3 linked regions of the Cupriavidus necator N-1 genome follow. Each later gene encodes a partner of the first gene's protein in a complex. Links are inferred from orthologs where the notes say so. Each region holds a gene or a part of one and is shown on either strand. Other genes may lie near its edges.

The links.
Region 2: the proteins of tsaD (region 1) and tsaB are in contact, whole or in part, in a solved structure (PDB 4WQ4), measured with the Escherichia coli proteins. The link is inferred for Cupriavidus necator N-1 from one-to-one orthologs.
Region 3: the proteins of tsaD (region 1) and tsaE are in contact, whole or in part, in a crystal structure (PDB 6N9A), measured with the Thermotoga maritima proteins. The link is inferred for Cupriavidus necator N-1 from one-to-one orthologs. Residues at the interface, in WP_004082750.1 of Thermotoga maritima: Cys10, Asp11, Arg49, His50, Leu82, Gly84, Gly135, Gly136, Glu154, Thr155, Leu156, Asp157, Asp158, Ser159, Glu162, Asp165, Lys166, Arg169, Leu170, Tyr175, Lys213, Thr214, Leu217, Tyr218, Gln221, Arg222, Asn324; in WP_004082108.1 of Thermotoga maritima: Leu37, Gly38, Lys46, Lys57, Val59, Lys60, Ser61, Thr63, Phe64, Thr65, Leu66, Met67, Val69, Pro71, Tyr82, Arg83, Leu84, Asp86, Asp88, Phe89, Asp93, Ile128, Asp130, Glu131, Arg134.

Annotation. Positions count from the first base shown.
Region 1 is NC_015726.1:2,709,229-2,719,380, reverse strand. The notes cover bases 4,794-7,747. They hold tsaD (tRNA (adenosine(37)-N6)-threonylcarbamoyltransferase complex transferase subunit TsaD), read right to left. Parts: upstream 6,811-7,747; coding sequence 5,776-6,810; downstream 4,794-5,775. Other genes in these bases: CNE_RS12775 (BaiN/RdsA family NAD(P)/FAD-dependent oxidoreductase), read left to right, coding at 6,968-7,747; folE2 (GTP cyclohydrolase FolE2), read left to right, coding at 4,900-5,703. In the rest of the region: CNE_RS12805 (aromatic ring-hydroxylating oxygenase subunit alpha), read right to left, coding at 49-1,152; CNE_RS12800 (exodeoxyribonuclease VII small subunit), read left to right, coding at 1,545-1,859; CNE_RS12795 (polyprenyl synthetase family protein), read left to right, coding at 1,856-2,740; dxs (1-deoxy-D-xylulose-5-phosphate synthase), read left to right, coding at 2,766-4,682; more of CNE_RS12775, read left to right, coding at 7,748-8,233; rpsU (30S ribosomal protein S21), read left to right, coding at 8,371-8,583; CNE_RS12765 (GatB/YqeY domain-containing protein), read left to right, coding at 8,711-9,160; dnaG (DNA primase), read left to right, coding at 9,362-10,152.
Region 2 is NC_015726.1:2,110,634-2,120,826, forward strand. What follows is about bases 6,166-9,160. They hold tsaB (tRNA (adenosine(37)-N6)-threonylcarbamoyltransferase complex dimerization subunit type 1 TsaB), read right to left. Parts: upstream 8,045-9,160; coding sequence 7,286-8,044; downstream 6,166-7,285. Other genes in these bases: CNE_RS09935 (uracil-DNA glycosylase), read right to left, coding at 6,166-6,732; rimI (ribosomal protein S18-alanine N-acetyltransferase), read right to left, coding at 6,729-7,289; CNE_RS09950 (acyl-CoA-binding protein), read left to right, coding at 8,174-8,443; CNE_RS09955 (DHA2 family efflux MFS transporter permease subunit), read right to left, coding at 8,469-9,160. Outside these bases: CNE_RS09910 (GNAT family N-acetyltransferase), read right to left, coding at 1-247; DNA repair protein RadA, read right to left, coding at 250-1,611; alr (alanine racemase), read right to left, coding at 1,707-2,828; lysophospholipid transporter LplT, read left to right, coding at 3,399-4,718; CNE_RS09930 (DUF1853 family protein), read right to left, coding at 4,761-5,900; more of CNE_RS09935, read right to left, coding at 5,875-6,165; more of CNE_RS09955, read right to left, coding at 9,161-9,950; CNE_RS09960 (SRPBCC family protein), read right to left, coding at 9,947-10,193. UniProt on the Escherichia coli protein: Required for the formation of a threonylcarbamoyl group on adenosine at position 37 (t(6)A37) in tRNAs that read codons beginning with adenine.
Region 3 is NC_015726.1:627,017-636,949, reverse strand. Bases 77-2,811 are described here. They hold tsaE (tRNA (adenosine(37)-N6)-threonylcarbamoyltransferase complex ATPase subunit type 1 TsaE), read right to left. Parts: upstream 1,833-2,811; coding sequence 1,320-1,832; downstream 77-1,319. Other genes in these bases: queG (tRNA epoxyqueuosine(34) reductase QueG), read left to right, coding at 1,849-2,811; CNE_RS03070 (N-acetylmuramoyl-L-alanine amidase), read right to left, coding at 77-1,326. Outside these bases: more of CNE_RS03070, read right to left, coding at 1-76; more of queG, read left to right, coding at 2,812-3,060; CNE_RS03055 (AEC family transporter), read right to left, coding at 3,053-3,946; CNE_RS03050 (chalcone isomerase family protein), read left to right, coding at 4,133-4,804; CNE_RS03045 (tripartite tricarboxylate transporter substrate binding protein BugE), read left to right, coding at 4,908-5,876; CNE_RS03040 (methylated-DNA--[protein]-cysteine S-methyltransferase), read left to right, coding at 5,983-6,462; site-specific tyrosine recombinase XerD, read left to right, coding at 6,459-7,397; CNE_RS03030 (aminoacyl-tRNA deacylase), read left to right, coding at 7,421-7,912; glycerol-3-phosphate 1-O-acyltransferase PlsY, read left to right, coding at 8,035-8,643; CNE_RS03020 (ATP-binding protein), read right to left, coding at 8,672-9,933. UniProt on the Escherichia coli protein: Required for the formation of a threonylcarbamoyl group on adenosine at position 37 (t(6)A37) in tRNAs that read codons beginning with adenine.

The sequences.
Region 1 (10,152 bases):
CGGACCGCCGTGGCGGTCCGTTCCTGCGTGCGTTGTGCGGTTATCGCACTAGCCAGCGTAAGCCATGGCGCGGCGATACCACTCATGGAAATGCTGCATGCCGTCTTCCATCGGCGACTGGTACGGGCCGACCTCGCTGGTGCCGCGCTTGAGCAGCGCCAGCCGGCCGGCATCCATGCGCTCGGCGATCTCGTCGTCCTCGATGCAGGTTTCCATGTAGGCGGCGCGCTCGGCCTCGACGAACTCGCGCTCGAACAGCGCGATTTCCTCGGGGTAGTAGAACTCCACCACATTGCGCGTCTTGCGCGGGCCGACCGGGTGCAGCGTCGAGATCACCAGCACGTTCGGGTACCACTCCACCATGATGTTGGGGTAGTAGGTCAGCCAGATCGCGCCGTGCTTGGGCAGCACGCCGTCGTTGAAGCGCAGCACCGCGTCGTGCCACTTCTGGTACGTCGGGCTGCCGGGGCGCTTCAGGCCGGCATGCAGGCCCACGGTCTGCACGCTGTGCCACTCGCCGAACTCCCATTTGAGGTCGTCGCACGAGACGAAGCTGCCCAGCCCCGGGTGGAACGGCACGACGTGGTAGTCCTCCAGATAGACCTCGATAAAGGTCTTCCAGTTGTAGTCGCACTCGTGCACCTCGACGTGGTCCAGCATGTAGCCGTCGAAGTTCAGGTCCTGCGCCACGCCCAGCCTGGCCAGGTCGGCGCGCACGTCGCGCTTGCCGTCGAACAGCAGGCCGTTCCAGTTCTGCAGCGGCGAGCGCTTCAGGTGCAGGCAGGGTTGCTTGTCGAAATGCGGCGCGCCGAGCAGCTCGCCCTTCAGGTCGTAGGTCCAGCGGTGCAGGGGGCAGACGATGTTCTGCGCATTGCCGCGGCCGTTGAGCATGATGGCCTGGCGGTGGCGGCAGACGTTGGACATCAGTTCGATGCCCGCGGCGTTGCGTACCAGCATGCGGCCTTCGTCCTCGGCCCTGAGCGTGTGGTAGTCGCCGACTTCCGGAACCATCAGCTCGTGGCCGATATAGCCCGGGCCATTCCTGAACAGCAGTTCGAGTTCTTGTTGATGCAGCGCTTCGTCGAAATAGACGCCGACGGGCAGTTGCGTATCAGCCGGCGCCAGCTTGAGCGCGGTGCTGAGATTGGACATTATCCCCACTCCCAGATGAACAGGTGAAAGCAGTGAACAACCCAACCATCGAAAATTGAATCGATTTGGGAAAGACAGTCGCCAGGTCGGGAGAGACTCCCATGCACCCCTGGCGGCGAACGGGGGATTGTACCCGAGCCAAAAAGTTAAGGGCCTGATTTTTTTGCCTTTTTAGCGAAAAAGTCGACCCGGGTCGTCATCTGGGTGCCGTACCGGGCGCATTCGGAAAGACGACCCGAGCGCACAAGTCACATATGCCCCAAAGGCACTCATCGGAGGTTGCCCCGCGGATCCGCAAGGATGGGGCAAGGGCCGGCTTTGGCGTAAAATCCGGGCTTCCCCATCCGGGTTTCCTTATGATTCGACCGGATTCCATATTTCCAGGGCCAGACATGCCAAAAACGATGACCGCTCCGGTCCAGACCGACGACACCACCGCGGCCTCGGCGCCGCCCGCTTCCTACGAAGCGGCAATGGCCGAGCTCGAGACCCTGGTGGCCAGCATGGAGAGCGGCGAACTGCCGCTTGAGGCATCGCTGGCGGCCTACCGCCGGGGCGCCGAACTGGTGCGCTACTGCCAGCAAAAGCTGGAGCGCGTTGAGCAGCAGGTCAAGGTGCTGGAGGGCGACGTGCTCAAGCCGCTGGCCGGCGAAGGCAGCGGTGCAAACGGTGGCAATGGCGGCGCGTCGGGGGCGGACGACGAATGACCGACTTCGCCCAATGGATGCAGGCGCAGGGCGCCCGGACCGAAGCCGCGCTGCAGGCAGCGTTGCCCGATGGCAACACAGTGCCGCATACGCTGCACGAGGCCATGCGCTATGCTGCACTGAGCGGCGGCAAGCGCGTGCGGCCGCTGCTGGTGCATGCCGCCGGCGAGGTCAGCGGGGCGGCCCCGGCCGCCTGCGACGCGGCGGCCTGCGCGGTGGAGATGATCCACGCCTATTCGCTGGTGCACGACGACATGCCCTGCATGGATGACGACGACCTGCGCCGCGGCCGGCCCACCGTGCACAAGGCCTATGACGAGGCCACCGCCTTGCTGGTTGGCGACGCGCTGCAGACCCAGGCCTTTATCGTGCTGGCCGGTGCCGGGGCGATCGCGCCCGCGGCGCGGCTGCGGCTCGTGGCCGAACTGGCGCTGGCGTCGGGCTCGACCGGCATGGCCGGCGGCCAGGCTATCGACCTGCAGAACGTGGGCCGGGCCATGACGCGCGAGGCGCTTGAGGCCATGCACCGCATGAAAACCGGCGCGCTGTTGCGCGCCAGTGTGCGCATGGGTGCACTATGTGGTGAAATCGATGCCCAGGGACTGGCTGAGCTGGACCGCTATGCGGCGGCAGTGGGATTGGCGTTCCAGGTGGTTGACGATATTCTGGACGTCACTGCCGATACCGCCACGCTGGGCAAGACCGCCGGCAAGGACGCCGCCCATGACAAGCCGACCTATGTATCGCTGATGGGACTTGACCCGGCACGCGCACTGGCCGGGACGCTGCGCGCAGAGGCACACGAGGCGCTGGCCGGCTTTGGCGAGCGCGCGGACCGCCTGCGGGACCTGGCGGACCTGATCGTGCTGCGCACACATTAAACAGAGAGCCGGCCGAACGGACATCATGACCTACGCACTTCTCAACAAGATTGACGCCCCCGCAGACCTGCGCAAGCTCGACCGGCGCGAGCTCCAGACCCTGGCGGACGAACTGCGCGCCTATGTGCTGGAGTCGGTCTCACAGACCGGCGGCCACCTGTCGTCCAACCTGGGCACGGTAGAGCTGACCATCGCGCTGCACTACGTCTTCAACACCCCGGACGACCGGCTGGTGTGGGACGTGGGCCACCAGAGCTATCCGCACAAGATCCTGACCGGGCGCCGCGAGCGCATGGGCACGCTGCGCCAGTGGGGCGGCATCTCGGGCTTCCCGCGCCGCAGCGAGAGCGAATACGACACCTTCGGCACGGCGCATTCGTCGACCTCGATCTCGGCCGCGCTGGGCATGGCGCTGGGCGCGCGCACGCTGGGCGAGAAGCGCGTCTCGGTGGCGGTGATCGGCGACGGCGCCATGACCGCAGGCATGGCTTTCGAGGCGCTGAACAACGCCGGCGTCTACAAGGACCTGCCGCTGGTGGTGGTGCTCAACGACAACGACATGTCGATCTCGCCGCCGGTGGGCGCGCTCAACCGCCACCTGGCGCGGCTCTTGAGCGGCCAGTTCTACGCGGCCACCAAGAAGGGCATCGAGAAAGTCCTGTCGGTGGCGCCGCCGGTGCTGGAGTTCGCCAAGCGCTTCGAGGAACATGCCAAGGGCATGATGGTGCCGGCCACGCTGTTCGAGGAATTCGGCTTCAACTACATCGGGCCGATCGACGGCCATGACCTGAACTCGCTGGTGCCGACGCTACTGAATATCCGCCAGCGCGCGCTCGAGGGTGCCGGCCCGCAGTTCCTGCACGTGGTGACCAAGAAGGGCCAGGGCTACAAGCTGGCCGAGGCCGACCCGATCCTGTACCACGGCCCGGGCAAGTTCAATCCGGCCGAGGGCATCCGCCCCGCGGCCAAGCCGGCGCGCAAGACCTACACGCAGGTGTTCGGCGACTGGCTGTGCGACATGGCCGCGGCCGACAAGCGCCTGGTCGGCATTACCCCGGCGATGCGCGAGGGCTCGGGCATGGTCGAGTTCGAGAAGCGCTTCCCGGACCGCTACTACGACGTGGGCATCGCCGAGCAGCACGCCGTGACCTTTGCCGGTGGCCTGGCCTGCGAAGGCCTGAAGCCGGTGGTGGCGATCTACTCGACCTTCCTGCAGCGCGGCTATGACCAGCTGATCCACGACGTGGCGCTGCAGAACCTGCCGGTGGTGTTCGCGCTGGACCGCGCCGGCCTGGTCGGCGCCGACGGCGCCACGCACGCGGGCGCCTACGATATCGCCTACCTGCGCTGCATCCCCAACATGATGGTGATGACGCCGTCCGACGAGAACGAATGCCGTCAGCTGCTGACCACGGCATTCCACCAGACCTGCCCGAGCGCCGTGCGCTATCCGCGCGGCTCCGGCCCGGGCGCCGCCATTGCCGCCGAGCTCACCACCGTGCCGGTCGGCAAGGGCGTGATGCGCCGCGAGGGCGGTGCGCGCGCGGGGCATCGCGTGGGCTTCCTGGCGTTCGGCTCGATGGTGCACCCGGCCCTGGGTGCCGCCGAGGCACTGGACGCCGCGGTCGCCGACATGCGCTTCGTCAAGCCGCTCGACGTGGAACTGGTCAAGCGCCTGGCCGCGGAGAACGACTACCTGGTGACGGTGGAAGAGGGCAGCGTGATGGGCGGCGCCGGCAGCGCTGTGCTCGAAGCGCTGGCCGAGGCCGGCATCGACAAGCCGGTGCTGACGCTGGGCCTGCCCGACCGCTTCGTCGACCACGGCGACCCGGCCTACCTGCTGCAGCAATGCGGCCTGGACGCGACCGGCATCGAGCGCTCGGTGCGCGAGCGCTTCGGGCTGGACCAGCCCAAGGTCACGGTCGCCTCGCGCGTGGCCTGATCACCTGCTGTCCCGAAGGGGATTCGGCCCTCGCACCACGAGTGCGTCCGAATTCCCTTAAACTCCCCTTTTTTGTGTTCGCAGCTGCGGGCCGGCGTGCCATTTGCCGGATCCCGTGGTTTCACACTCGTTGCGCGGCATGGATGGACTGCGAAAATGCCGCGACCGTAAGGGCTCGTGCCGCCCCACTTGGGCGCGACCCTGGAGGAAACCGTAGATGAATGACATCAACCCCGCCTTCATCATGCCCGACGTCCAGTCGAGCCCCGACACCCGCCAGATCCCCATCCAGCGTGTCGGCGTCAAGGGCGTGCGTTACCCCGTGACCCTGAAGACCCCGACCGGCATCGTGCCGACCGTGGGCACCTTCAATCTCGACGTGCACCTGCCGGCGGACCAGAAGGGCACGCATATGTCGCGCTTCGTCGCGCTGCTGGAAGAAGAGCGCGCACCGCTGGAGCTGGCCAGCTTCCGGCTGATGCTGGACAAGATGCTGGAGAAGCTGGAGGCCGAGGCTGGCCGCATCGAGGTCACCTTCCCGTACTTCATCAGCAAGATCGCGCCGGTGTCGGGCGTGGAGTCGCTGCTGGACTACGAGGTCACGCTGACCGGCGAAGTGCGCAACGGCGCCACGCGCGTGTTCCTGAAGGCGCTGGTGCCGGTGACCAGCCTGTGCCCGTGCTCGAAGAAGATCTCGCAGTACGGCGCGCACAACCAGCGTTCGCATATCACCATGGACGTGGAGCTGGCCGGCGAGCTGCCGGTGGAAGCGCTGGTCCGCATGGCCGAGGAAGAGGCCTCGTGCGAGCTGTGGGGCCTGCTCAAGCGCCCCGACGAGAAGTTCGTCACCGAGCGCGCCTATGAAAATCCCAAGTTCGTCGAGGACCTGGTGCGCGATATCGCCATGCGGCTGAATGCGGATGACCGCATCGTGGCGTATGTGCTGGAGGCGGAGAACTTTGAGTCGATCCACAACCACAGCGCGTATGCCGTGATCGAGCGGGACAAGCGCGTCGACTGACCGCGTTGTCGCTGCAATGGAAAGAGCCACCGCATGCGGTGCCGCATGCGGTGGCTCTTTTTTTGGTCCGGTTCAGGCCGCCGAAGGCAGGCGGATATCCGCCAGGTCCCAGCGCGGCGTCACGCCGTAGCCATACTCGTGCCGCGCCAGTTCGGGCGCGGCCTGCAGCCGCATCGCGCCGGCAAACGCGATCATCGCGCCGTTGTCGGTGCAGAACGCCAGGTCCGGGTAATACACGTCGATCTTGCGCTGCTTGCCCATCTGGTCCAGCCGCTCGCGCAACTGCCGGTTGGCACCCACGCCTCCCGCCACCACCAGCCGCTTGTGCCCGGTCTGCTTGAGCGCCGCCATCGACTTGGCGGCCAGCACGTCGACAATGGCATCGACAAAGGCGCGCGCCAGGTTGGCGCGGTCCTGTTCGCAGGTGTTGGCGAGCTTGCGGGTTTGCGTCAGCACCGCGGTCTTCAGCCCGGCGAAGGAGAAATCCAGGTTGCCCGAATGCAGCATCGGCCGCGGCAGCGCAAAGGCGCCGGGGATGCCGAATTCGGCCAGCCGCGACACTTCCGGGCCGCCCGGATAGCCCAGCCCCAGCAGCTTGGCGGTCTTGTCGAAAGCTTCGCCGGCGGCGTCGTCCAGGGTTTCGCCCAACAGCGTGTAGTCGCCGATGCCGCGCACTTCCATCAGTTGCGTATGCCCGCCCGACACCAGCAGCGCCACGAACGGGAAGGGCGGCGGCTCGCGCGTCAGCAGCGGCGACAGCAGGTGGCCTTCCAGGTGATGCACGCCCACCATCGGCACGTTCAGCGCGAAGCCCAGGGCATTGGCCACCGAGGCGCCCACCAGCAGTGCGCCGGCCAGGCCGGGGCCCTGGGTGAAGGCGATGGCGTCGATGTCCTGGCGGGTGCGGCCGGCATCGGCCAGCACCTGCTCCAGCAGCGGCAGCACGCGGCGGATATGGTCGCGCGACGCCAGTTCCGGCACCACGCCGCCGTAGTCGCGGTGCATGGCGATCTGCGAGTGCAGCGCATGCGCGAGCAGGCCGGTCCCGGTGTCATAGAGGGCGAGGCCGGTTTCGTCGCAGGAGGATTCGATGCCGAGGACAAGCATGGGAAGCGCATAGGGCCGTCTCCGGTCAGGGAAACGGCTGTCGAAACAACAGGTTGCAGGAAGCGCGCAGGGTAGCACAGCGGCGCGCGGCGTGCTTTTCGCTACAATCTGCCCTTTCTCTGGCGGTGGCAATACACATGGATGCGCGAGGCGTGCGATGAGCGGGGCAACATCGGCCCGGACGGGCCGGTATGACGTGGCCGTGCTGGGTGCGGGCGCGGCCGGCATGATGTGTGCCGCCGTGGCCGGCCAGAACGGCGCGCGCGTGGTGCTGATCGACCATGCCACCAAGCTGGCCGAGAAGATCCGCATTTCGGGCGGCGGGCGCTGCAATTTCACCAACCTGCAGGCCGGGCCCGCCAACTACCTGTCGTCCAATCCGCACTTCTGCCGCTCTGCGCTGGCGCGCTACACGCCGCAGGATTTCCTTGGCCTGATGCGCCGCTACGGCATCGACTGGCACGAGAAGCATCGCGGCCAGCTGTTCTGCAACGACAGCGCCGAAGACGTGATCGCCATGCTGCGCGCCGAATGCGACACCGGCCATGTGCGCTGGCAGACCGGCTGCACCGTGGCCGAGATCCGGCGCGAGGGCGACGATTTCCTGTTGCTCACCGCCACCGGCACGGTGCGGGCCGGGGCGCTGGTGGTGGCCACCGGCGGGCTGTCGATCCCCAAGATCGGCGCCACCGACTTTGGCTACCGCATCGCGCGGCAGTTCGGGCTGGGCATCGTCGAAACCCGGCCGGCGCTGGTACCGCTGACCTTCGATGGCAAGGACTGGGCGCCGTTCGCGCCGCTGGCCGGCGTGTCGCTGGAAGTGGATGTCGCCACCGGCAACGGCAAGGCGGCCGGGGCCTTCCGCGAAGACCTGCTGTGGACGCACCGTGGCCTGTCCGGCCCCGCCGTGCTGCAGATCTCCAGCTACTGGCGCCCCGGCACGCCGATCGCCATCGACCTGTTTGATGGCGAGGATGCCGCCGCCTGGCTGCTGGAGCAAAAGGCCGGCAGCCGCAAGCACCTGGGCAACCTGCTGGCGCAACGGCTGCCGGCGCGGCTGGCCGATGCCTGGTGCGCGGCCTCGGGCGTGGATGCAGCCATGCCGCTGCATGATGTGACCGACAAGGCCCTGCGCAAGCTGGGCGCCACGCTCAACGGCTGGCGCATCGTGCCGTCTGGCACCGAGGGCTACCGCAAGGCCGAGGTCACGCTGGGCGGGGTCGACACGCGGGCGCTGTCATCCACCACCATGATGGCCCGCGAGGTGCCGGGCCTGTATTTCATCGGCGAGGTGGTGGACGTGACCGGCTGGCTGGGTGGCTACAACTTCCAGTGGGCCTGGGCCTCCGCAGTGGCGGCGGGGCAGGCCGCGGCAGAGGCATCGCGCACTGCTTCGGCAGGGCAATCGGTAGCCCAAGGATAGTCTGGTGATAGCTGGAAGGGTAGTAAGCGGCACTCGCTAAGTGTCCGCTGCACGCCACTTCCCCGTTGGATTGTTGATGCTACAATCCAGAACTTCGTAGAGCCGCTTATCCCGAAAATTCTTTATTTTCTGGCCAAATGACCACGATCCATCTCAAGGAAAACGAGCCTTTTGAAGTTGCCATGCGCCGTTTCAAGCGCACCATAGAGAAGAACGGGCTGCTCCCGGAACTGCGGGCGCGCGAGTTTTACGAAAAGCCCACCGCCGCGCGCAAGCGCAAGAAGGCAGCCGCGGAAAAGCGCCATTACAAGCGCATCCGCAGCCAGATGCTGCCGAAGAAGCTGTACTGACCCGGCGCTCCCGCTTGCATCCGACCCGCTGTGGCATACGCTTCGGCGGGTTTTTGCGTTCTGGGCCTTGCAGCGGGCGGTCGCCGCCGCCACCTGTGAGTGTCCACCCACTTTCTGGAAGATCACGATGTCCCTCAAAGCCCGTATCAGCGAAGACATGAAGGCCGCCATGCGCGCCCGCGAAACGGAGCGCCTCGGCACCATCCGCCTGTTGCTGGCCGCCATCAAGCAGCGCGAAGTCGATGAGCGCGTGGAGCTGGACGATACCGCCGTGCTTGCCGTGGTCGAGAAACTGATCAAGCAGCGCAAGGATTCGATCTCGCAGTTCCAGCAAGCGGGCCGCAATGACCTGGCAGACAAGGAGTCGGCGGAAGTCGAGGTGCTGAAGGCCTACATGCCCGCCGCGCTGTCGGACGAGGAGGTCGCCGCCGAAGTCCAGCAGGCCGTTGCCGCCACTGGCGCCGCCGGTCCGCAGGACATGGGCAAGGTCATGGGCGTGCTCAAGGGCAAGCTGGCTGGCCGTGCCGACATGACCGCCGTATCGGCCCTGGTCAAGGCTGCACTCGCAGCAAAGTAAATACTGATTTAATCGGTTGCGAGCAGGATAAGCACCGGATCCGCGTGGTTCGGTGCAGTTGCACGGAGATGTTACGCAGTCCGGGCGGCCTTATCACGCTGCACTACAATATTCCGATAGCAGCCGGGCGCCGCACCGGTCACGCATTCCTAAAAGAAGCCGCCCGCCGCGGGACGGCCATGCCTCAGGACGGTCAGTCGGGTGATTCCGCAATCCTTTATTCAGGACCTGCTCAACCGTGTCGACATTGTCGATGTGGTGGGCAAGTATGTGCAGCTGAAGAAGGGCGGCGCCAACTTCATGGGGCTGTGCCCCTTCCATAACGAGAAATCACCGTCATTCACGGTGTCGCCGACTAAGCAGTTCTACCACTGCTTCGGATGTGGCGCCCACGGCTCGGCCATCGGCTTTCTGATGGAATTTTCCGGCCAGTCCTATCCGGAAGCGGTGCGCGAACTGGCCCAGTCGGTTGGTATGAGCGTGCCGGAAGAGCGCGACCGGCTGCCGCCCGGGCAGCGCGCGGAACAGCAGGCCCGTTCGGTGGCGCTGTCCGACGCAATGACCCGCGCCACCGATTTCTACCGCCGCCAGCTGCGCGGCGCGCCGCAGGCGATCCAGTACCTGAAGGGCCGCGGCCTCACCGGCGAGATCGCCGCGAACTTCGGCCTGGGCTATGCGCCGGATGACTGGCAGGGCCTTGAGGCCGTGTTCGGCAGCTATCGTGATGACAACGTGTCGGCGCCGCTGGTCGAGTGCGGCCTGCTGATCGAAAGCGAGAAGCGCGATGCGGACGGCAAGCCGCGCCGCTACGACCGCTTCCGCGACCGCATCATGTTCCCTATCCGCAACACCAAAGGGGCCGTGATCGGCTTCGGCGGCCGCGTGATGGGGCAGGGCGAGCCCAAGTACCTGAACTCGCCCGAGACCCCGCTGTTCAGCAAGGGCACGGAGTTGTACGGGTTGTTCGAGGCCCGTCACGCGATCCGGGAAAC
Region 2 (10,193 bases), 590 kb from region 1 along the record:
GCAGTCCGACAAACCCCAGGAAAACACCGTCCGCCTTGCGCTCCGCTACCCAGACGCCCCATCCCTTCGCTGCGATCAGGCTGCGGCAGTGGTCGGCCATCGCATCGCTTTCAACACGCGTCAGCGGCGCAGGGAAATAGCGCATCACCTGCGCATCGGCATTGAGCGCGGCAAACGGCGCATAGTCCGCCTCGCGCCACTGCCGCAGCCGCAGGCGTTCGGTCTCGAAGGCGATGCCGTCGTCCATACTCAGTCCAGATGGCGCACGCGGTCGATGGCCTGCTCGATGCGTTCCACCGCGATCACTTCGAGCCCGTCGATCTTCTGTTTGGGCGCGTTCGCCTTGGGAATCACGGCGATCGTAAAGCCCAGCTTGGCGGCTTCCTTCAGGCGCTCCTGCCCGCGCGGGCTGGGGCGGATCTCGCCGGCCAGGCCGACTTCGCCGAACACCACCAGGCCGCGCGGCAGCGGCTTGTTGCGCATCGATGAATGGATCGACAGCAGCACCGCGAGGTCGGCGGCGGGCTCGGTGATCTTGACCCCGCCCACCGCGTTCAGGAACACGTCCTGGTCAAAGCAGGCAATGCCCGCGTGCCGGTGCAGCACCGCCAGCAGCAGCGCCAGCCGGTTCTGCTCAAGGCCCACCGCCAGCCGGCGCGGGTTGGGTACATGGGCGGTATCGACCAGCGCCTGGATCTCAACCAGCAGCGGACGCGTGCCCTCCTGCGTCACCAGCACGCACGAGCCCGGCACGGTCTCTTCGTGCTGCGACAGGAACAGCGCCGACGGATTGCTGATGCCGCGCAGGCCGCGCTCGGTCATGGCAAACACGCCCAGCTCATTGACCGCGCCGAAGCGGTTCTTGAAGGCGCGGATCAGCCGGTGCGACGAGTGGGTATCGCCCTCGAAATACAGCACCGTATCGACGATATGCTCCAGCACGCGCGGACCCGCCAGGCTGCCTTCCTTGGTCACATGGCCGACCAGGATGATGGTGATGCCGCTGCTCTTGGCAATGCGCGTCAGCTGCGCCGCGCATTCGCGTACCTGCGCGACCGAGCCCGGTGCGGAGTTCAGCGCCTCGGAGTACAGCGTCTGGATCGAGTCGATCACCGCGACTTCGGGCTTTTCCACTTCCAGCGTGGCCTGGATCTTCTCCAGCTGGATTTCGGCAAGCAACCCCAGCGACGGGCTTTCCACGCCCAGCCGCTGCGCGCGCAGCGCGATCTGCGCACCGGATTCTTCGCCGCTGACATAGAGCACGCGGCGCTGGCCCGCAAGGTTGGCCAGGGCCTGCAGCAGCAGCGTGGACTTGCCGATGCCGGGATCGCCGCCGATCAGCACCACCCCGCCCGACACCAGGCCGCCGCCCAGCACGCGGTCGAATTCATCGATGCCGCTGGAGAAGCGCGGCACGTCAGCGGCATCGATCTCCGACAGCTTGCGCACCGTGGCCGACGCGGCCAGCGGCTGGAAGCGCTTGTTCGCGGCGGACTCGGCCACCGTCTCAACCAGCGTGTTCCACTGCTGGCAATGCGGGCACTGGCCGGCCCAGCGCGGCGTGGTGCCGCCGCATTCAGTACACGTATAGACAGTCTTGGTCTTGGCCAACGGATGTCCTTGCAGGAAAAAACGAGCCGGGCCCACAAGTGGCCCGGCCGGCAGATGGTAAGTGCACGGGCCTGCGCCCGCACCAACGCCCCGGATCAGGCCACGGCAGGCGCGGCGCTGTCCGAAGCCGTGATCGTCGCCACCGAGGTCGGCACGCGCGGCGCGAGCGCGCACATCAGCTCGTAGCCGACCGTGCCGCTGGCCTGCGCCACCTCGTCGATCGGCAGGCCCTGGCCCCACAGCGTGACCGGGCTGCCGACCTTGGCCTTCGGGCACGGGGTGAGGTCCACGCACAGCATGTCCATCGACACGCGCCCGACCAGTTCGGTGCGCACGCCATCGACCAGCACCGGCGCACGTTGCTCGCCCCAGCCCGACGCGTGGCGCGGGTAGCCGTCGGCATAGCCGCACGCCACCACGCCGATGCGCATCGGCCGCTCGGCGGTGAACAAGGAGCCGTAGCCGACGGTATCGCCCGGCTGCAGGTCCTGCACCGAGATCAGTTCGCTGTGCAGCGACATGGCGGGCTGCAGGCCGGTGCCGGCAATATCGGCATCGCGCCCGGTCGGCGAGGCGCCGTACAGGATGATGCCGGGGCGCACCCAGGCGCGGTGCGCCTGCGGGTGCCACAGCACCGCGGCCGAGTTCGACAGGCTGGCCTCGCCCGGCAGGTTGGCCGTGGCGGCATCGAACGCCTCGATTTGGTGGGCGACGCCTCGGGCACTATCCGCATCGGAAAAATGCGTCATATGGACGATACTGCCTACACAGGGCATGGCACGGGCGCGCTCCCAGGCGGGACGGTAATCCGCCGGATGGAAGCCGAGCCGGTTCATGCCGGTGTTGAGCTTGAGCTGGATGGCCAGCGGCCCCTTGGCGCGTGCGCTTTCCAACATGCGCAGCTGCTCGTCGCAATGGATCGCGGTGGTCAGGCGGTATTGTTCGATGACGGCAACATCCTGCGGCTGGAAGAAGCCCTCCAGCAGCAGGATCGGGCCCTGCCAGCCAAGGTCACGCAGCAGCACGGCCTCGTTCAGGTCCAGCAGGCCGAAGCCGTCGGCACCCCGCAGCGCAGCAAAGACGCGGCGGATGCCGTGGCCGTAGGCATTGGCCTTGACCACCGCCCAGATGCGCGAATCCGGCGCCTTGCGGCGGATGATGTCGAGATTGTTGGCCAGGGCGGGTTGATGGATGACAGCGTGGATGGGTCTTGGCATGGGAGTCACATCTCAGGAAGCGGACGAGCAAGCAGGCGGCGCTGGCGGGATGGGCGGCCGGCGCGGGCGCTGGAAGGACGGCTCTGTCTCAGTATCGATGGCGCAAACGTCACCTGTCGGTGTACAGCAGCATGTTGCGGCGACTGGCATGCGGGAATGTGCGGAATTGGCACGCCCTTGTATCCCAGTCACCATATCGGTTCGACCACGCACCAGATCAGGGAAGACCCGGTCGGCTGGTCGCGATCGCAGTCGTTATTTGAACACATTCGGATGCCGTTGCCGGGGGTCATTGGGGAATCGGCACGGCAATCCGCTGTCAAAAAGAGCCCTTGCCGGGGTTCGGGAATGTCATGTTTTCGTGATATAAAGCCGGACGCTCCGGCCATGTTCTAAAAGCGAAGCATTATGTCAATGACTGTCAGGCAAGCCTCAAGACGCCGCAGCGCAGCACCTCAGACACAATTCGACACGGCCGCGGCACAAGGTTCCCTGCAAACCATGGCCTCCCCGGTGGGCGCTAGCCTGCCCAGCCTGAGCGGAGTTCGCGATGGAGAAAAAGTCGACAGCATGAAGAAGGGTTTTTACACCATCATGGCCGCGCAGTTTTTTTCTTCGCTGGCCGACAACGCCTTACTGATCGCCGCGATCGCCCTTCTCACCGAATTGCATTCCCCGCAGTGGATGACCCCGCTGCTCAAGCTGTTCTTCGTTCTTTCCTACGTCGTCCTCGCCGCCTTCGTCGGCGCCTTTGCCGACTCCATGCCCAAGGGGCGGGTGATGCTCATCACCAACGCCATCAAGGTGGTCGGCTGCGCCATCATGATGTTCGGGCTGCACCCGTTGCTGGCGTATGGCGTGGTGGGATTCGGCGCGGCCGCGTACTCGCCGGCCAAGTACGGCATCCTGACCGAACTGCTGCCGCCAGAGAAACTGGTGATGGCCAATGGCTGGATCGAAGGGCTGACGGTGGGTTCGATCATCCTGGGCACCGTGGTGGGTGGCGCGCTGATCTCGGTGCATATCTCCAGCCTCCTGCTGCGCTTTGACGTCCCCCTCATCAACACCGGCATCGACACCCCGGCCGAAGCCGCGATGGTGGTGATCATGCTGTTCTACGTGGTCGCCTCGATCTTCAACCTGTTTATCCCCGATACCGGCGCCCGCTATCCGGCGCAGGAAAAGAACCCGATCAGGCTGATCGCAGAGTTCGGCGACTGCTTCGTGGCGCTGTGGCGCGACAAGCTGGGCCAGATCTCGCTGGCGGTGACCACGCTGTTCTGGGGCGTGGGCGCCACGCTGCAGTTCATCGTGCTGAAGTGGGCCGAGAAGTCGCTGGGACTGAACCTGTCCCAGGGCGCGCTGCTGCAGGCCGTGGTGGCCGTGGGCGTGGCCGTGGGCGCGATCCTGGCCGCGGCGCGCATCCCGCTGCGCAAATCGCTGTCGGTGCTGCCCTTTGGCGTGGCCATGGGCGCCACCGTGATGATCATGGCGTTCTACACCAAGGATGCGATGCCCCATGTCACGCTGGACGTGCTGGGTATGCATATGCCGCTGTACATGGCCATCGCCTATGTGTTCCTGATGGTGGTGGGCGCCATGTCGGGCTACTTCGTGGTGCCGATGAACGCGCTGCTGCAGCACCGCGGGCACGTGCTGCTGTCGGCCGGCCACTCCATCGCGGTGCAGAACTTCAATGAGAACGTCTCGGTGCTGCTGATGCTGTGCCTGTATGCGCTGCTGATCAAGCTGAACGTGCCGATCGGCGTGGTCATCATCGCGCTGGGCCTGTTTATCTGCGTGACCATGGCGCTGGTGCTCAAGCTGCACAAGTACAACGTTCGCACCTTCAACTCGCTGGCGATGATCGGCGAGGACAAGCACCACTAGGGTCTCTCCCGCGTCCATCTGCCTGCAGCCGGCGCGAGTGGCTCAGGCCGTGTCGCCTGGCGCGGCCTGCTGCCCTGGCCTGGACGGCTCCGCCGCCCGTGCCAGCGCACGCTCTTCCCACCCCGGCGGCACCACGAACCCGCGCGAGAATTCGCGCCACCAGCCCGGCGCCTCTGGCCCGGCCGGCTCCAGTTCACACAACATCACCGGCGATTCGCGCCGCCAGCCGTGATCATGGCGCGGGTCCGCAAAGCGCTGCGCCAGCATCGCATGCAGTGCGCCGACATCTTCCGTGCCGGCTTCGGGCACCAGCGCGCCCGATAACCACCCGGTACGCGGCAGGCGGCACCAGCGCAAGCCAGGCCGCGCGGCTGCGCGGGCGGCCCAGCCGTCGAGCGTGGACCACCAGCCGTGCAGATGGTCTGGCGCGATGCCCAGCGCATCCAGCCCCGGCGGCACCCGGCCATCGCGATAGAACAGCCACCCCAGCAGGTAGACCTCGCTGCGGTCCACCGTATGTCCCAGCAGGGCCTGTGCCTCCGCGGTGCAGCCCAGCGGGAGCTGGCGGTGCACGATGTGGCCCAGCTTGTCGCCAAGGCGGTCGACCAGGTTCGGGCCGACGAAATCCTGCGCCCGCGGCACCTGGCTGACGCCAGGCGCCATCAGGTAGAACTTGGCCGCCATCTCCCAGTGGACCACCGCGCCCGACGCCTGCTCGCGCCAGATAAAGTCCAGCTCGCCCAGCGTGCGGATACCCTGTCGCCCTGCGCGCCGCACCGGCACGTTGGCAGCCAGCAGCGACAGCCCCTGCATATGGCGCAGCGCGAAATGCAGCAGCCGCTCGGCATGGCGGCCCAGCCGCAGGCTGCGGCTGGCGGGGTCCTGGTCGGGATCGTCGGCGGAGGGGGCGGCGTGGCCGTCGGCCAGTTCGTCGATGGTGGCGGGCAGCGTGGCGGGGTCCGCGGCTTCCAGCCAGTGCTGCCAGGCGGCCAGTGTGCCGGCAGGCCAGCGTGCCGGGGCCGCGCCTGGCACCGCCGCCAGCAACGGCGGCGAGAGCGTGGTCCAGGCCAGGTCGCGCGTGCGCGCCGACGCGGCGCGGCGCCACAGCGGCGGGCCCGACGGCCTGTTGCCGTCGCCGCCGCGGGTCAGGGAGAGATCAGGCCCCAGTTCCCGCACGGTCATGAACCTCCCTGGCCAGGCACAGGTCTTCCCAGGCGCGCGCCTTGTCGGTCAGGGTGCGCAGCAGGTAAGCCGGATGGTAGGTCACCACCACGGGGATGCCTTCATAGCTATGTACGGTGCCGCGCAGCTTGCCGATCGGCGTGGTGGTGCGCAGCAGCGACTGCGCCGCAAAGCGGCCCAGCACGACGATCACCCTGGGCTTCACCAGCGCGATCTGGCGGCGCAGGAACGGCTCGCACTGCGCCACCTCTTCGGGCTCCGGGTTGCGGTTGCCGGGCGGGCGGCACTTGAGCACGTTGGCGATAAACACATTGCGCCCGCGCGCCAGCCCGAGCGAGCCGAGCATATTGTCGAGCAGCTTGCCGGCCTGGCCGACGAAGGGCTCGCCCTGCAGGTCTTCGTTCTCGCCGGGGGCTTCGCCCACCAGCATCCATTCGGCCTGGCGGTCGCCCACCCCGAATACGGTATTGGTGCGGTTCTGGCACAGGCCGCAGGCGGTGCAGCTTGCCACGGCGGCGTCCAGCGCCGGCCATTCCATGCTGGCGATGGCAGCTTCGCGCCCCGCTTGCGCCGAGCCGGGTTCCGGACCGGCGGGGACCAGGGCAGGCGCAACCGGTGTCCGGGAGACAGGCGGCGCCACCGGCGCCGGCACCGGCATGGCGGGTTCCGCAACCACTGCGGCAAACTCGGCCACAGGCGCCTCGGCAACAGCCATCGCTGCCTGCGCCACGGCCGCCTCCGGCGCGGCGTCTGCCTGCGCATCCGCGCGCTCGCGCGGCACCCATTCGGTCGGGATGCCCAGGACTTCCAGGAACTGTGCGCGGCGGCTCATGCCCTGCCCTCCGTGCCTTCATTGGCGGCGGCCTCCGCCGGCCAGTTGCGGCGCAGCACCAGCGCGTCCTCGCGCTTGCTGCCCAGGGCCGGGTAATAGCCCTTGCGGCGCCCGATCTCGGCAAACCCCGCCGCCTGGTACAGCGCGATCGCCCCGGTATTGGACGGCCGCACTTCCAGCAGCATGGTATGGATGCGGTGCGCGTGCGCGGTGGCCAGCACCACCGCCAGCATCAGCCGCCCCAGCCCCTGGCGCTGGCGCTGCGGCTCGACGGTGATATTGAGCAGGTGCATTTCATCGACCACCGGCATCAGCACGGCGTAGGCCACCAGCGTGCCCACCGGGTCGCGCAGCGTCAGGCCGAGATGCCCGGACTTGACCGAGTTCTCGAAATTGCCGCGGGTCCACGGATGGCTGTAGGCACGCGCCTCGATACCTGCCACGGCCTCCAGGTCGAGCGCGCTCATGCGGCCCAGCGCCCAGCCGACCGGCAGCGCCGGCATGGCGGGCACGGCCGGCCAGTCGTTGCGGTGATCGAGCGGATAGGCTGCACTCACGATGCGCTCCCGGCCTGGGCCGCGGCACGGGCGGCAGCGACGGCTTCGCGTTCGGCGATGGTCTGGGCGACCTTGTCGCGCAGGTAGATCGGCACGGCCTGGTCAGCGTCGATGGCCTCGCCGCGCGCCAGTGCGCGCAGTGCAATCGCGACCATCGGCTGCGCATGGGGCATCGCCTCCGGCAGCACGCGCGCGGCGCGCGCCAGGCCCGCCAGCCGCTCGCCGAAGACGGTGGCTGCGTTGCCGGCCAGCCAGAATTCGCCGTCGGGCAGCGGCACGGTTTCCGGCGCGCTGACCTGCATCGGCGTAACTTCCGCCCATTCCCGCGCGCTGGCATGCCAGCGGAAAGCAGCGGAATAGGCTTCATCCATGCGCGCGTCCAGCGCCACCAGCACCGCGGTATCGTCCGGCAGCGCCGGGGTGGCGGCCCGCGCGCGCTCGGCGCAGGTCATCAGGGTATTGACCGGAACCACCGGCAGCCCGGCGCCGAAGGCCAGCCCCTGTGCCACGCCGCAGGCGGTGCGCAGGCCGGTGAACGAGCCCGGGCCGGCGCCAAAGGCAATCGCAGCACAGTCCGCCAGCGCGATGCCGGCTTCGGCCAGCAGTTCGCCGGCAGCCGGCAGCACGCGTGCCGACGAGCGTGCGCCAGTGTGCTCATGGCGCACCAGGCACTCGACTCCGGCACCCGGCACCGCACGTCCGAGCGCGACCGAGCACCACTCTGTAGAAGTTTCAACAGCAAGAATCCAGGACATGGCGCGATTGTATCCGGTGACGCCCGGAATCGAGGGCTTCTTCGGTTTTATACGGACGGCGCGGCGGCGCCGGGCGGCTATCATCGGCCTGCACTTTCGCAATCCAGACAGCACCTACGGAGGAACCCCATGAGCGACCTGCAGGCACGCTTCGACCAGGCCCAGATCGACGTCAAGCAACTGAGCGAGCGCCCCAGCAACATGTCCCTGCTGCGCCTGTACGCGCTGTTCAAGCAAGGCAGCGAAGGCGATGCCCACGGCGACAAGCCCGGCATGACCGACTTTGTCGGCCGCTACAAGTTTGAAGCCTGGGAAGCCCTGCGCGGCACCGCGCGCGAACAGGCGATGGAGCAGTACATCGCGCTGGTGGGAGAACTGCGCAGCGGCGCAGCCAGCTAAGCCGGCGCAGCCAGGCCCGGCGGCTTCAGGCCGCCGGCACCGGCCGCGGCCGGATCCGCCACGCCGCGAACATCGCGCTGGCGATCACCACGCCCACCGCCAGGAAGGTTTCATCGAAGGCCCGGATGCGCGCCGCCTGCACGGCGGCGTCGCCGGCCTGGCCCAGCACCGCGCCGTGCTCCGCCAGCCGCCATTGCAGCCCCACGCCGGCCAGGCTCACGCCGATAGCGCCGCCCAGCTGGCGCAGGAAGTTGATGCAGCTCGAGCCCTGCGCGATCAGCGTGAAGTCCACCCCCCGCATTGCCCCCAGCGTCAGCGACGGCAGGATGCAGCCCAGCCCGATCCGCCCCAGCACCGCCAGTGCCACCAGCACCAGATAAGGCGTGGCGCGCGAGCCCAGCGCCATCAGCAGGAACGACAGCGACAGCAGCGCCAGCCCGAACGACACCTGGACATGCGGCGCGATCTTGTGGGTGAAGCGCCCCGATACGGCAATCGTCAGCGCCAGCACCACGCCCGCCGGGAACAGCACCAGGCCCGCGCGCGACGGCGTGTATTCCAGCGCCATCTGCATATAGATCGGCAGCAGGTAGGTCGAGCCGAACAGCCCCGCGCCGTAGATAAAGGCCACCACCGCCCCGGCCGCGAACTGCCGGTAGCTGTAGAGCCGCAGGTTCATCAGCGGATGCGCCGCGCGCAGCTGCCATAGCACGAACGCCGCCAGCATCAGCACGCCGAAGCCCGACAGCGCCAGGCCTGCGGGCACGCTGTCGCGCATCTCGACCACGCCGTTGAGCAGGCTGACCGTGGCAATGCCGGCCAGGCCCAGCCCGCGCCAGTCCAGCGGCTGGCGCTCGCCCATCATGATCGAGTCCACCGCCATGAAGCGCCGCGCCATCAGCACGCCAATCAGCGTCAGCGGCACCACCACGAAGAAGATCGAGCGCCAGCCGAAGGCCTCGACCAGGAAACCACCCAGGCTGGGCCCCAGCGCCGGCGCCAGCACCACGCCAAAGCCGAACATGCTGATCGCCTTGCCCTGCTCACGCTCTTCGAAGACGCGCAGGATCAGGATATTGGGCAGCGGCTGCATGATGCCCGCGGCGATGCCTTCGGCCACGCGCATCGCGATCATCACGCCGTAGGTCGGTGAAAAGCCGCCGAAGAACCCGCCCGCGCCCAGCAGCAGCGAGGCCCCCAGGAAGGTGCGGCGCAGCCCGTAGCGATTCAGCAGCCAGGGCGTCAGCAGCATCGACAGCGTCATCGCGATCATGAAGCTGGCCGCCACCCATTGCGCGCGCTCCTGCCCCAGCACGAAGTGCCGGCTCAGGTCCGGAATCGCTACGTTGATGATGGTGGACGAGACGATCGACGAGATCGTGCCCAGCATCAGCGTCACCAGCACCAGCCAGCGCAGCCGCTCGCCGTAGCGCTCACGCAGCGCCAGCCGGGTCGGCAGACCCGGCCGCTGGCCGGAACCCTCCGGCGTGGCGGAGCCCTCGCTCACCCCAGCCGTCCGGTGTCAGCGATCTCGCGGATCTTGCGCACGGTGTCGATATCGGCCTCGTGGTAGGCGGATTTGACGATCTCGGCGTAGCGGTCATCGCCGCTGGCGTCGACCGCCGGCATGGTGGTGTTGTAGACAAAGCGCAGCAGCAGCGCGCCCGGGCCCGGGGTCTCGATCGCCATGGTCAGCGTGCCGCCGGCATGCTCGGCCGTAGCCGCGGTTTCATAGCGCACCTGCCGGCGC
Region 3 (9,933 bases), 2.1 Mb from region 1 along the record:
CACCGCAAACCCGGCCTGCTCCACGCTGCCCTTGTGCAGCTTGTTGATGCCACCGATCTCGCCCAGCACGGCCTTGCCGACCTGCAGGCTGTCGTTGATCTGCGCGGTGGTGGACAGGTCCAGCAGCACGCGCGCGACCTGCGCATCCTTGTTGCCCATATTGGCGCCGCCGATCAGGTCGGCTGCGTTTTCCTTGTTGGCCAGCCAGCGTGCCGCGGTACTGGACGCACCGCGCTCGGACAGCGCGAACACTGACGCACCGCGCGCCTCGGGCGAGAGGAAGGCATCGGCGTGGATCGATACAAACAGGTCGGCCTGCACCCGGCGCGCCTTCTGCACGCGCACGTTCAGCGGCACGAAGAAGTCGGCGTCGCGCGTCATCATCGCGCGCATATTGGGCTGCGCATCGATCTTGGCGCGCAGGCGGTGCGCGATCTGCAGCACCACGTCCTTCTCGCGCGAGCCGGCGGCGCCGATCGCGCCGGGGTCTTCGCCGCCGTGGCCGGGATCGATCGCCACGGTCAGCAGGCGGCGCATCTTGAAGGGCCGTTCGGCGGTGGGATTGTCGCGTGCGACCGGCGGCACCACCGGGGCATTGGGGCTCGGCACCGGCGGTGCGGACGGCCTGGGCCGGGCCGAGGCCACCGGCGGCGGCAGCGGCGCGGTGGTGGGCGGCACCTCGCCCTTCTCGTCAAAGCGGCGCACCAGCGCGCCGATCGCGTCTTCCTCGGCACCAGCCGGCGCGCCGGCGATGCCATCGTTGCCCGGCGCCGGATCCGAGGTGGCGAAGCGGCGCTGCTTTTCCTCGGTGTCGCGCACCAGCTTCCACAGCGGATCGGGCGGATTGACCGGGTACAGGTCAAACACCAGCCGGTTGCGGTAGGTGCCGATCGGCGCCAGCGTGAACACCTGCGGCGCCACGTTTTCCTTCAGGTCGAACACCATGCGGACCACGCGCGGGCGGTTCTGGCCGACGCGCACGGTCTGGATATAGGGGTCGTTCGGGGTGATCTTGGCCACCAGCTCGCGCAGCGTGGGCGACAGGTCCAGGCCGTCGATGTCCACCACCAGCCGGTCGGGGTCGCGGATCATCTGGTGCACGGCGGCCAGCGGGGCATCGGATTCGATGGTGACGCGGGTGTAGTCCTCGGCCGGCCACACGCGCACCGCGACGATGCCGGCGCCAAACGCGATCTGCGGGCCGACCAGGGTCAGCACGGCCGTGCCCGCGCCCAGCTTCAGTGCCTGCGCCATCCATTTGCGGCGCGCCTGCAGCAGGCCGTCGGGTCCATCGGGGCGGTCAGTGGCAAGTCGCTTGATCAGCATGCGTTCAGCAGGGTAAGTCCAGTGTGAGTATAGGCGCGCATCGTCGCGATCCGCCGCTCGCCGGCGTCATCCGCCCCGGCCATGTCCGATTGGAGCAACATATGGAGATCCGGTTCCCCGAGCAGGCGGCCGGCCTTCTCCGGCCACTCGACCAGGTTGAAAGCCGGTTCGGCGAAGCAGTCGCGAAAACCCGCGTCGATCCACTCTTCGGGGTCGGCAAAGCGGTACAGGTCGAAGTGGTAGACGGTCAGCGGCGAGCCGTCGGCGCGGGCCACCTCGTAGGGCTCGCACAGCGTGTAGGTGGGGCTGCGGACCTTGCCCGCATGGCCGAGTGCGCGCAGGATCGCGCGCGTCAGCGTGGTCTTGCCGGCGCCCAGGTCGCCGGACAGCTGCACATGCACCGTGTGCGGCGGCATGGCCTGCACGGTGGCGGCCAGCGCGGCGCCCAGGCGCGCGGTGGCGGCTTCGTCGGGCAGCGTCAGGGTGCGTTCTTCGAGCAAGGGCATTGCGTACAATTCAGGGATGATCGACCGAGTCGCCCCAGGGCAGGCAGATGCGCCACCTACCCCCGTTTCCGGCACCCCCGGCCACCTGGCCGCGGGACCCGGGGAACTTGCGGCACTGGCCGCGTCGATCCGCACATGGGGCGCGGAACTGGGCTTTGCCTCCGTGCGCATCGCCGATGTCGACCTCAGTCATGCCGAGCCGGGGCTGATGGCGTGGCTGGCGCAGGGCTACCACGGCGACATGGATTATATGGCGAACCACGGCCTGCGGCGCGCCCGGCCGGCCGAACTGGTGCCCGGCACCGTGCGCGCGATCGTGGCGCGGATGCCTTACATTCCGGCCGCCGGCGCCCAGGCCGGCGCCACAGACTGGCGCCGCCACGAGCTGGCGCGGCTGGACGATCCGGCCACCGCGGTGGTGTCGCTGTATGCGCGCGGACGCGATTATCACAAGGTGCTGCGCAGCCGCCTGCAGCAACTGGCCAGCCGGATCGAAGCCGAAATCGGAAAATTCGGCTACCGCGTCTTTACCGATTCCGCACCCGTCATGGAAGTGGCGCTGGCCAGCCAGGGCGGGCTCGGCTGGCGCGGCAAGCATACGCTGCTGCTGGACCGCGACGGCGGCTCGATGTTCTTCCTGGGCGAGATCCTGGTCGACATCCCGCTGCCGGCCGACGCGCCCGAGTCCGGCCACTGCGGCAACTGCCACCGCTGCCTGGACATCTGCCCCACGCGTGCCATCCTGGCGCCGTACCGGCTGGATGCGCGCCGCTGCATCTCCTACCTGACCATCGAGCACAAGGGCCCGATCCCGGTGGAGTTCCGCGCGCCCATGGGCAACCGCGTCTATGGCTGCGACGACTGCCAGCTCGCCTGCCCGTGGAACAAGTTCGCGCATGTGGCCATGGTGCCGGACTTCGACGTGCGCAACGGGTTGGACGCGCCAGACATGGTGGCGCTGTTCCAGTGGACCGAAGCGGAATTCAACCAGCGGCTCGAAGGCAGCCCGATCCGCCGCATCGGCCATGAGCGCTGGCTGCGCAACCTGGCGGTGGGGCTGGGCAACAGCCTGCGCGCGGCGCGGTCGGGCACGCGCGCCGAAGATGCTGCCCTGGCCGCGCGCATCCGCGCAGCGCTGCTGGAGCGGCGCGAGAGCGCCACGCCGCTGGTGCGCGAGCATATCGACTGGGCCCTTGCCCAGGACGGCCCGCCGCCAGGCGCTAGCTGACCAGCGCCAGCCACAGCGGCGTGGTCACGATCGCCGCCACCGTCATCAGCGAAATCGTCGCTGCCACCATCGGCCCGTTACCGCCCATGCGCACCGCCAGGATATAGGCGCTGGAGGCCGTGGGCAGCGAGGCATACAGCACCACGATCTGGTACTGCAGCGCGGTCAGCGGCAGGTGACGCCCCACCAGCCAGGCCACGCACGGCATCGCCAGCAGCTTGACCCCGGTCCACCAGGCCACCGGCCCCGCAGTGCCGGTGGCGCCGCTCATCTGCAGCCCGGCGCCCACCGTCATCAGCCCCAGCGCGGTCGAGGCCGAGCCCAGTCGGTTCAGTGTCATGCCCAGCACCTCGGGCGCATGCAGCCCCATCAGGTTGGTGAGCAGGCCGCCGGCGGTGGCCAGGATCAGCGGGTTGCGCGCCAGCTCCTTCCACAGCGCGGTCTGGCCGTGCCGCGCCAGCGCCCACACCGCCGCCACGTTGCACAGCGGCACCGTGCAGCCGACGATCACCGCCATCAGCGCCAGCCCCTCGGAGCCGCCCAGGCGCGATGCCAGCGCCAGCCCGATATAGGAATTGAAGCGGAACGCGGTCTGCAGGCCCGAGGCAAAGCTCAGCGCGTCCGGGCGCAACACCCATTTAACGGCGTAGCCGCCGGCCATGCCGGTGGCCATCACCAGCAGCGCCAGCCCCAGCATGGCCGAGGTCGAGGAGAAATCCAGCACCGCGGTATTGGTCGACTGCAGCAGCAGCGCCGGGAACAGCACGAAGTAGACCAGGCGCTCCACGCCGCCCCAGAAGGCACGGTCGAACGGGGTATAGCGCACCAGCAGCCAGCCGATGAGGATCAGGCTGAAGTCCGGGACCAGCAGGAGAGCAGAAGACATTTATCGTTGTTGTAGTGGCGGTGGCATGACGCGGCAGCTGCCCTGCGGGCCGTCGCGCGGGATTGCAGCGGCGGCGGCGGGGGTGGATAACGGCAAAAAACCGGAATGTGCAGACTAGGGCAGATACGGATAGGTATTTTTCCAGATTTAGGCCAGCATGGCATGCCAAGTTGTACGCCTGCCGCCATGTTGTCCCGCACCCGGTCCGCGCCGCCGCGCCCGGACACCCACCTCCGAGCCCCCTTCCGCCCTGGTCTGCACCCGGGCCGCTGCCTGCGCCTGGCCGCCGTGCTGGTGGCGCTGTGCGCCGCCACGGCCGCGGGCGCCGTGCCCATGCCGGCGCGCTCGGTGGAGATCGAAGGGATACGTTTTGACGATGCGGCACGCGTGGGCGGCAAGGAACTGCAGCTCAACGGCACCGCCCTGCGCGCGGGCTTCCTGGCCAAGGGCTACGTGGCCGCCCTGTACCTGCAGGAGAGGGCCCGCAACGCGGCCCTGGTGCTGGGCACGCCCGGCACCAAGCGGCTGCAGTTGCGCATGCTGCGCGAGGCCGAACCGCCGGCCCTCATGCGCGCCATCCGCCAGGGCATCCGCAACAACCACAGCGAGCAGCAGATGCAGGAACTGGCCACGCGGCTGGTACAGTTCGAGCGCACCCTGGGCGAGGTCGGCACCGCGCACAAGGGCGACGTGATCAACCTGGATTTTTCCCCGCAGACGGGGACCGTCGTCGCCATCAACGGCACACCTCGCGGCCGGCCGATCCCTGGCGAAGACTTCTACCAGGCCGTGCTGCGGGTCTTCCTGGGCGAGCGCCCGGTCGACGCCGAGGTCAAGCGCGGGCTGCTGGGCGGCTGACACAATTACGCTGCCGGCGCACGGCCCCACCTGTGGCACTGCGACGGTTTTTTTGCTTCCGGGCGGCATCCTGCCCGGATTTCCTGACGGGAGACATGATCTCATGCAAGCTGGCAAACTCGCACTGACCCTGGCCCTGGCCGCCGCCGCCACCGCGGCGCAGGCGCAGAGCTACCCCACCAAGCCGATCCGACTGATCATTCCGTTCGCACCCGGCGGCACCACCGACATCGTCGGCCGCGGCGCCGCGGACCAGATGAGCCGCATCCTGGGCCAGCCCGTAGTGGTGGAGAACCGCGCCGGCGGGGGTGGTTCGATCGGTGCCGACGCGATCGCCAAGGCCGCGCCGGACGGCTACACCATCGGCATCTCCACGGTCTCGACCATGGCCGTGAACCCGGCCTGCAACCCCAAGCTGTCGTACGACCCGATCAAGGACTTCAAGCCCATCACCAACCTGGCCAACGTGGCCAACGTGATCGCCGTGAACCCGAACTTCCCGGCCAAGGACTACAAGGAGTTCCTGGCCGTGCTGAAGGCCAACCCGGGCAAGTATTCGTACGCCTCGTCGGGCACCTGCGGCTTCGGCCACATGCTGGGCGAGCAGTTCAAGGTCTCGACCAAGACCTTCATGGTCCATATCCCGTACCGCGGCGCGGGCCCGGCGCTGAACGACGTGCTGGCCGGCCAGGTGCCGATCATGGTCGACAACCTGCCCTCTTCGATCCCCTACATCAAGGCCGGCAAGCTGCGCCCGATCGTGGTGGCCTGGAACAAGCGCCTGGAATCCATGCCCAACGTGCCGACCTTCGGCGAAATGGGCCTGAAGGAGCCGAACGACCCGGCCTGGTACGGCCTGGTGGCACCGGCCGGCACGCCTGACGACGTCATCAAGAAGCTCAACGAAGCCGCCGTCAAGGCCCTGCAGGACAAGGACTTCCAGCAGCGCCTGCGCACTGCCGGCGCCGAGCCGTCGGGCAACACGCCGGCGCAGCATGCGGCCGAGATCAAGAAGGAATTCGACAAGATGAAGAATCTTGTGAAGGTGCAGAACATCAAGCTGGAGCAATGATCCGGCTGGTGTGACGCCACCCGCAAAGGGCCGCCGCGAGGCGGCCCTTTTTTCTTGCCCGCGCCAAAAAGCACTAAAATCCAGCATTCGCCCCAGCCTGACCGCCATGCCCGCCACCTATGACGCCATCCTCACCGCCCCCTTCGGCAAGATCGGGGTGCGCACGGACGGCGCGCGCATCCGGGCCATCGTGTATCTTCCCGAGCACGTCGAGACGCGCGCCCCGGCGGACGCGCTGACGCAACAGCTCGCGCAGCAGCTGGAGGCCTACTACGCCAATCCCGACGCCGCCTTCGACCTGCCGCTGGCCCCGGCCGGCAGCGATTTCCAGCAGCGCGTGTGGCAGGCCATCAGCGCAGTGCCGCGCGGCGCGGTGACCACCTATGGCACCATCGCCGAGGCCATCGGCGCGATGCCGCGGGCCGTGGGCCAAGCCTGCGGGCAGAACCCTTTCCCGATCGTGATCCCCTGCCATCGCGTGGTCTCGGCGCGCGGCATCGGCGGCTTCTCGCACCATGCCGAAGACGGCTTCTACCTCGACGTCAAACGCTGGCTGCTGCGCCATGAGGGCGCCATGCTGATATGAGCGGCGCCGCCCAGCCACCTGACATCGCCGCCGCGCCCAGCGACGCCGACGTGGCACTGGTCAGCCGCTTCTGCGACGCGCTATGGCTGGAAGACGGCCTCTCGCGCAACACCATCGATGCCTACCGGCGCGACCTGACACTGCTGGCGCGCTGGCTGCAGCATGAGCACCGCGGCGAGTTGCTGGGCGCGGACGACGGCGCGCTGTCGGCCTACTTCAACGCGCGCCACACGCAGACCCGCGCCTCGTCGGCCAACCGGCGCCTGGCGGTGTTCCGCCGCTTCTACCAGTGGGCGCTGCGCGAACACCTGGTCGAAGCCGACCCCTGCCTGCTGCTGCGCCCCGCCAAGCAGCCGCCGCGCTACCCCAAGACCCTGACCGAGTCCCAGGTCGACGCGCTGCTCGAAGCGCCCGACACCAACACGCCGCTGGGGCTGCGCGACCGCACCATGCTGGAGCTGATGTACGCCAGCGGGCTGCGCGTGTCGGAGCTCACGCAGATGAAGACCATCGAGATCGGCCTGAACGAAGGCGTGGCGCGCGTGGTCGGCGGCAAGGGCGACAAGGAGCGGCTGGTGCCGTTCGGCCAGCAGGCCGGCGACTGGCTGCGCCGTTACCTGGCCAGTGCGCGCCCCGCGCTGCTGGCCGGGCGCGCCTGCGACGCGCTCTTTGTCACGCAGCGCGGCGAAGGCATGACGCGGCAGGCGTTCTGGCACCTGATCAAGCGCCATGCGCGCGATGCCGGCGTGCACGCGCCGCTGTCGCCGCACACGCTGCGCCACGCCTTTGCCACGCACCTGCTCAACCACGGCGCCGACCTGCGCGTGGTGCAGCTGCTGCTGGGCCACGCCGATATTTCCACCACCCAGATCTATACGCACGTCGCCCGCGAACGCTTGCGCGAGCTGCACCAGCAGCACCATCCGCGCGGCTGAGCAAGCGGGCAGCGACCACTGTCATGAGCAAGACCAGGCACGTATCAGAAACCCCCGCCACGCAGTACCTGCGCAAGCATGGCGTCGCCTTCGGCGAGCATCCGTATGACTATTTCGAGCACGGCGGCACCGGCGAATCGGCGCGCCAGCTGGGCGTTCCCGAGCACGATGTGATCAAGACCCTGATCATGGAAGACGAGCGCGCGCAGCCGCTGGTGGTGCTGATGCACGGCGACTGCTCGGTCTCGACCAAGAACCTGGCGCGCCAGGCCGGCCGCAAGAGCGTGCAGCCGTGCAAGCCCGAGGTGGCGCAGCGCCACAGCGGCTACATGGTGGGCGGCACCTCGCCCTTCGGCACGCGCAAGCGCATGCCGGTCTACGTGGAAGCGACCGTGCTGGAGCTGGCGCGCATCTATATCAACGGCGGGCGCCGCGGCTACCTGGTCAGCCTGGACCCGACGCTGCTGGCCACGCTGGTGGACGCCCAGCCGGTGCAATGCGCACTGCCTGACTGAGCACATGACCGGGCGCCCCCGCGCAAACCGAGGGACGCTTCGATGCCAATCCGGGAAGTCACGGACGTAGCGAGGCCCCTGCCGCGCTACAATCGCGCCAGCCTGAAAACACCCCACTACACATGGCCAATCTGCTTTTCGCCCTTGCCGCCTACCTGATCGGCTCCGTTTCCTTCGCTGTAGTCGTCAGCAAGCTGATGGGATTGCCGGACCCGCACTCCTATGGCTCCGGCAATCCCGGCGCCACCAACGTGCTGCGCACCGGCAACAAGAAGGCCGCCATCCTGACGCTGATCGGCGATGCCCTGAAGGGCTGGCTGGCGGTATGGCTGGCCGCGCGCTTCGGGCCGGCCTACGGGCTGAACGAAACCGGACTGGCCATGGTGGCGCTGGCAGTCTTCCTGGGACACCTGTTCCCGGTGTACCACCGCTTTGCCGGCGGCAAGGGCGTGGCCACTGCGGCCGGGATCCTGCTGGCCATCGACCCGATCCTGGGCCTGGGCACGCTGGCCACGTGGCTGGTCATCGCGTTCTTCTTCCGCTACTCGTCGCTGGCGGCGCTGGTGGCGGCGATCTTCGCGCCGTTCTTCCATGTGCTGATGAACGGCGTGGATGTGATGACGGGGGCGATCTTCGTGATCAGCGTGCTGCTGATTGCGCGGCACCGGCAGAATATTGCGAAGCTGCTGGCCGGCAAGGAAAGCCGGATCGGCGAGAAGAAGAAGGTCTGAAAACAGCCTGGGCAGCCCTGACGCCGGCTCAGGCCTCGGCTGCCCCAAACAGCATCTCCACCCGGAACCCGCCGCCGTCGGCATTCACCAGGTTCAGCTTCCCGCCCGCCTGCCGCACCAGCCGGTCCACGATCGCCAGCCCCAGCCCGGAATGCGCATTGCCGCCCCGAGCCGGGTCCAGCCGCACAAAGGGCAGCGTGGCGCGATCCTTGTCATCCTCGGGAATGCCGGCGCCCTGGTCCTCCACCACCAGCAGGTAACCCTCCGGCGTGCGCGCGGTCGCAATGCACACCGGCGGCTTGCCATAGGCGTAGGCGTTGTCGACCAGGTTGCCGACGATGCGGTCCAGCTGCGTGGCGATCATGCGGAAGCCCTCGCCCGCGCCCAGCGACAGCACCACCTGGCGCTCCTGCTCGGCCAGCGACGCGGCCAGCTCATTGACGCGCCGGTCCACCGGCACCGGCCGCGCGGTCGACTCGCTGGTCTGCGCGAAGCTCAGGAACTGTTCGACGATGGCCGACATGGACTCCACGTCGCGCGTCACACCCGCGGCGGCCTTGGGATCGGCCAGCATCTCGGCGCGCAGGCGCAGCCGCGCCAGCGGTGTCTTCAGGTCATGCGCGATGCCGGCCAGCATGGTGTTGCGCTCCTGGTCGATGCGCGCCAGGTCGGCCACCATGCGGTTGAAACGCTCGATCAGCTGGCGCAGCTCATGCGGGCCGCGCTCGCGCAGCGGCGGCACGGCGTGCTGGCGCGACAGCAGCTCTGCCGCATTGGCCATGTCGCGCACCGGCCGCTGAATCTGCCAGGCGATCAGCACGGCAAAGATGATGGCCACGCCCACCACCAGCATCACCCCAGGCACCAGCCGGTTGTCGGGCGGCGGATTGTGGACCCACAGGATCGGCATGGCGATCCAGCGGGCGCGGCTGGGCAGCTTGATCCAGATGCGCGGCGTAGTTTCGTCCTCCAGCCGGATCTCGGTGCCCTGCGGCAGCCTGCCGATGAACTGCTCGACCAGCCGGCGCGAGCGCCCGCCCTTGGGCACGGTGGCATGCTCTTCGGCGTCGGCCGTGTTGGCCGTCTCCACCAGGCTGGGCAGCTTCGCCGGCGGACGCGCGTCGAGCGCGCGCTCGATGCTGTCGAGCTGGAACAGCATCTGCTCGACGGAATAGTCCACCTGCTGCTGGCGGCGGTCCATGCGCAGGATGGCCAGCCATGAGAAATGGCTGATCACAAGCACGGCGGCGATCAGCAGCGCAATGCGGCCGAACAGGGTGTCGATACGTC